2 regions of the Actinomadura luzonensis genome follow, and region 1 is predicted to be linked to the other one. Evidence: riboswitches for the same ligand, from Rfam matches in the RefSeq annotation. Region 1 holds a riboswitch; the other holds the start of a gene.
The links. A riboswitch is a leader RNA that binds a small molecule or an ion and turns the genes downstream of it on or off. The one in region 1 is predicted to bind glycine.
Positions count from the first base shown of each region.

Region 2: linked by a shared signal. The riboswitch ahead of gcvT (glycine cleavage system aminomethyltransferase GcvT) and the one ahead of gcvP (aminomethyl-transferring glycine dehydrogenase) in region 1 are both predicted to bind glycine.

Region 1 is NZ_JAKRKC020000002.1:1,382,297-1,384,743, reverse strand. Features, by position in the region: gene gcvP (aminomethyl-transferring glycine dehydrogenase) at 1-1,386, opposite strand, end outside; glycine riboswitch at 1,444-1,555, opposite strand; glycine riboswitch at 1,556-1,656, opposite strand; gene MF672_RS36625 (MerR family transcriptional regulator) at 1,706-2,326, opposite strand.
Region 2 is NZ_JAKRKC020000003.1:774,430-776,876, reverse strand. Features, by position in the region: gene gcvH (glycine cleavage system protein GcvH) at 1-274, opposite strand, end outside; gene gcvT (glycine cleavage system aminomethyltransferase GcvT) at 271-1,356, opposite strand; glycine riboswitch at 1,486-1,583, opposite strand; gene MF672_RS48615 (gamma-glutamyl-gamma-aminobutyrate hydrolase family protein) at 1,648-2,340, opposite strand; gene MF672_RS48610 (3-oxoacyl-ACP reductase) at 2,364-2,447, opposite strand, start outside.

The sequences.
Region 1 (2,447 bases):
CTGGAGCTCGGCCGCGCCGGTCTTCTCGTCGCAGGCGACGGAGACGTGGTCGTCGCCGGTCCGCCACAGGTTGACGCCGCGTTCGGCCGCCGCGGCGACCACCTCGGCGGCCCGGCCGGGCACCCGGACGAGGACGGTGTCGAAGAACGTCTCGTGCACGACCTCCAGCCCGCCGGCGCGCAGCGCCCCGGCGAGGGCGGCGGCGTGCCGGTGCACGCGCAGCGCGATGCGGCGCAGGCCCTCGGGCCCGTGGTAGACGGCGTACATGCCGGCGATGACGGCCAGCAGGACCTGGGCGGTGCAGATGTTGCTGGTGGCCTTCTCGCGCCGGATGTGCTGCTCGCGGGTCTGCAGGGCGAGCCGGTAGGCGGGGTCGCCGTCGGCGTCGACGGACACGCCGACCAGGCGGCCGGGGAGCTGGCGCTGCAGCCCTTCGCGGACGGACATGTAGGCGGCGTGCGGCCCGCCGAAGCCGAGCGGCACGCCGAAGCGCTGGGAGGAGCCGATCGCGATGTCGGCGCCGAGCTCGCCGGGCGCGGCCACGAGGGTGAGCGCGAGCAGGTCGGCGGCGGCCACGACGAGCGCCCCGGCCTGGTGCGCGGCGGCGGCGGTGGCGCGGAGGTCGCGCAGCCGGCCGGAGGCGCCGGGGTACTGGACGAGCACGCCGAAGCACTCGGGCAGCTCGCCGTCCAGGTCGTGCTCGACCAGCTCGATGCCGAGCGGCTCGGCGCGGGTGGCCAGCACCCGCTTGGTCTGCGGCAGCGCGTCGGCGTCGACCACGAACACGTTGCTCTTGGACTTGCCGCCGCGCCGGGCCAGGGTCATGGCCTCGGCGGCGGCGGTGGCCTCGTCCAGCAGGGACGCGCCGGCGACGGGCAGGCCGGTCAGGTCGGAGACGACGGTCTGGAAGTTGAGCAGCGCCTCCAGCCGTCCCTGCGAGATCTCCGGCTGGTACGGCGTGTACGCGGTGTACCAGCCGGGGTTCTCCAGCAGGTTGCGGCGGATGACGGCGGGCGTGACCGTGTCGTGGTAGCCCTGGCCGATCATGGAGGTGAGCACCCGGTTGCGCCCGGCGAGGGCGCGCAGCTCGGCGATGGTCTCGGCCTCGCCGGCGGCGGCGGGCAGCGCGAGGCGGTCCTTGGCCCTGATGGCCTCGGGCACCGCCACGGCCACCAGGTCGGCCACGGACTCGAAGCCGACGGCCTCCAGCATGCGCTGCTGCTCGGCCTCGGAGGGGCCGATGTGCCGGGCGGCGAACGGCGGCGCGTCCAGCGAGGGGGTGGACGGCGGCGGAGCCGTGGGCAGGGTCTCGGAAAGAGGCCCAGAGACAGGCGGGGACGCCGGCGTGGCTGCGGGGTCCTGCTGGGATGCTGACGGATCGGACATGGACGGTGCCTCCCGAGGCTTTGCGGAGACCGGCGCCGGGGCGCGGGCGGATGCCGGGTCTCCCCCTCTGTCAGCGCGGGCGTCACCGCGACCTGAGAGCTTCACCCCCGAAGAGGCTTGCACCGTCGGTGAGGCGCGCCTGGCGGGCGTGCCTGCTTTCCAGAGTTGCCTCGCCCGAGCGGTACAGGTTGCCTGAGAGATTCCGGGGAGGGTTGCTCCTTCGGCGCCCCGGGACCGCGTGGTGCCCGGGGACTCTCCCGCACGGGGTCGTCAGCCTTGCCTGTCCTAGATTACTACCCTGGACGTTACGGGCGAATTACTACCCTAGGCGTCGGGCGCGCCGGCGCCGGGCGAGTTCGTCAGCGGGGTGGTCGGCCGGGACGGTGTCCTCGACCGCCGCGCGTTCCCCCGGCAGCTCCGCGAGGCTTCCCTCGACCTCTCGCCAGACCCGGCCGAGCGCGATGCCGAACACGCCCTGGCCGCCCTGCAGGAGGTCTATCACCTCGTCGGCCGAGGTGCACTCGTAGACGCTGACGCCGTCGCTCATGAGCGTGATCTGGGCGAGGTCGGCGACCCCGCGATCACGCAGGTGCTGCACGGCCGTGCGGATCTGCTGCAGGGACACCCCGGTGTCGAGGAGCCGCTTGACGACCTTGAGCACCAGGATGTCGCGGAAGCTGTAGAGCCGCTGGGAGCCCGAGCCGTGCGCGGCCCGGATGGTCGGCTCCACCAGGCCCGTGCGCGCCCAGTAGTCGAGCTGCCTGTAGGTGATGCCGGCCGCGGCGCAGGCCGTGGGCCCGCGGTATCCGATGTCGTCCGGCAGCGCCGCCGGCTGCTCGTCGAAGAGCAGGCCCTGCTCCCCGGCACGCTGCCGCGCGTCCTCGCGCCGCACCGGATCTTCCTGGCCGGCCGTCTTTCCCTCGCCGCTGCTGACCGCCACGCGGACCTCCGGCTTTCTCTCATCCCGCGGCCTGATCTGGGGGTTCATATAGGGCGACCGCGGGTTTCACTTGCACCGTAGGACCGTGACCATGCTCAGTCAACGATCCGGCTCGGCGCGT
Region 2 (2,447 bases), on a different contig from region 1:
GGGACGGGTCGTCGGCCACGTTCTGGTTGACCTCGACGATCTCGCCGCCGACCGGCGAGTAGATCTCGCTCACGGACTTGGTGGACTCCACCTCGCCGACCGAGTCGCCGGCCTCGACGTTCGAACCGACCTCGGGGAGCTGCACGAAGACCACGTCACCGAGCGCCTCGGCGGCGTACTCGGTGATGCCGACGGTCACGGTGAGACCGTCGTCGAGCCCCGCCACCCACTCGTGTTCCTTGGTGTAGCTCAGCTCGTCAGGGATGTTGCTCACTTCTTCCTCCTGTAAAAGGGCAGCTCTACCAGGTCCACAGGTTCTTGGCTGCCCCGGATGTCCACAGCCAGGCCTTCACCGGCTCCGGTGTCGACGTAGGCCATCGCGATGGGCCTGCCCAGGGTCTGGGAGGGCGCACCGCTGGTGACCTCGCCGACGACGGCGCCGTCGTGCGTGACCGGGTAGCCGTGCCGCGGCACCCGGCGGCCCCGCGCGACCAGGCCGACCAGGCGCCGCCGGGGCGCGTCGTCCTTGACCGCCTCCAGCGCCGACCGGCCGACGAAGTCGCCGGGCTTGTCGAATTTCACCACTCTGCCCAGGCCCGCGTCGAACGGGGTCAGCTCGGCGCTCAGCTCGTTGCCGTACAGCGGCATGCCCGCCTCCAGCCGGAGCGTGTCGCGGGCGGACAGGCCCGCGGGGCGCAGGCCGTGCGGCTCGCCGGCGGCGGTCAGGGCGTGCCAGAGCGGCACGGCGTCCTGGCCGGCGACGAAGAGCTCGAAGCCGTCCTCGCCGGTGTAGCCGGTGCGGGCGATCAGCGCCTCGCGGCCGTCCACGAGGCCGGGCAGGCCGGCGTAGTACTTCAGGCCGGCGAGGTCGGCGTCGGTGAGCGTGGCCAGGATCTCCTGGGCGCGCGGGCCCTGGACGGCGATGAGCGCGTACCGGTCGGAGCGGTCCTCGACCACGGCGTCGTACGCCTTGGCCCGCTCCTGCAGCTCGCGGGCGACCAGCTCGTAGTTGGAGGCGTTGGCGACCACCATGAACTCCTCGTCGCCGAGCCGGTAGACGATGAGGTCGTCGAGCACCCCGCCCCGCTCGTTGACGATCATGGTGTAGCGGGCCCGGCCGACGGCCAGCGCCGACAGGTGGCCGACCAGGGCATGGTCCAGGGCTTCCGCGGCCTGCGGGCCGGTCAGGAAGATCTCGCCCATGTGCGAGAGGTCGAACAGCCCGGCCGCCTCGCGCACGGCCTTGTGCTCGGCGGACTCGCTGCCGTACCGGAGCGGCATGAGCCAGCCGGCGAAGTCGGTGAGGGTGGCGCCGAGGCTCTCGTGAACGTCGCGTAGCGGTGTCGGTCGGGACATTTGTCGCACCTCAGGACAGGAGTGGATGCCAGCATCCTCCCCCTCTGTCATCGATGCCTGAGAGCTTCGCCCGAGTTTTGCCGGACTTTCACCTTCGGCGAGGCCCGCGGGCCTGCTTTCCAGAGGCACCTCGTCCGTGCGGTCCTTTGCCTTGAGAGGTTCGCGGGGAGGGCTTGCTCCTTCAGGGGCCCTGACCGGCTGTCAGGACGCTCTCCCGCACGGTTTCGACGGTGATGTCCGTCAGCCTAGTGCCGTGACGGGGGTGTTGTCGCGTGCGGGGCGGGGACCGGGTCAGCAGGCCGCGATCAGCGCCTCGAACAACGCGCAGTCCTCGGCCGCCTCCGGATGCCACTGCACGGCCATCGCGAACGCCGTCCCGTCCAGCTCCACCGCCTCGACCGTGCCGTCCGCGGCCGTCGCGGTGACGCTCAGGCCGGGCGCGAGCCGGTCCACGGCCTGGTGGTGGTAGTGCGGCACGGTCACCGGGTCCGCGCCGACCGCCTTGGCCAGCCGGCTGCCGGGGACGGGCGTGACCGGCAGGTGGCCGAACACGCCGGGCTCCGGCGAGTGCTCCGCGTGGCCCACCACGTCCGGGAGGTGCTGGTGGAGGCTGCCGCCGAGGGCGACGTTGAGCACCTGCAGCCCCCGGCACACCCCCAGGTACGGCAGCCCGGCCTCCAGCGCCCGCGCCAGCAGCGTGAACTCGGCGTCGTCGCGGAAGCCGCGCACGTAGCCGGTGCGCTCGTGCGGGTCGGCGCCGTACCTGGCCGGGTCGATGTCGCCGCCGCCGGCCAGGACCAGCCCGTCCAGGCCGCGCAGCGCCTGCGCGGGGTCGCCGGCGGGCGGCAGCACGACGGGCTGCCCGCCGGCCCGCACGACCTGCTCGACGTACATGTACGGCAGCAGCGCGACCGTCATGTCCGCCCACACCGTGAACGTGGCCGGCTCGACGTAGGACGTGATCCCGATGACGGGACGCCGCATGAGCACCTTCCCCCTCGAAGCTTCTAGAGCGGCGTCACGTAGGCGCCGCTGATGCCGCCGTCCACGAGGAACTGGCTGGCGGTGATGAACGAGGCGTCGTCGCTGGC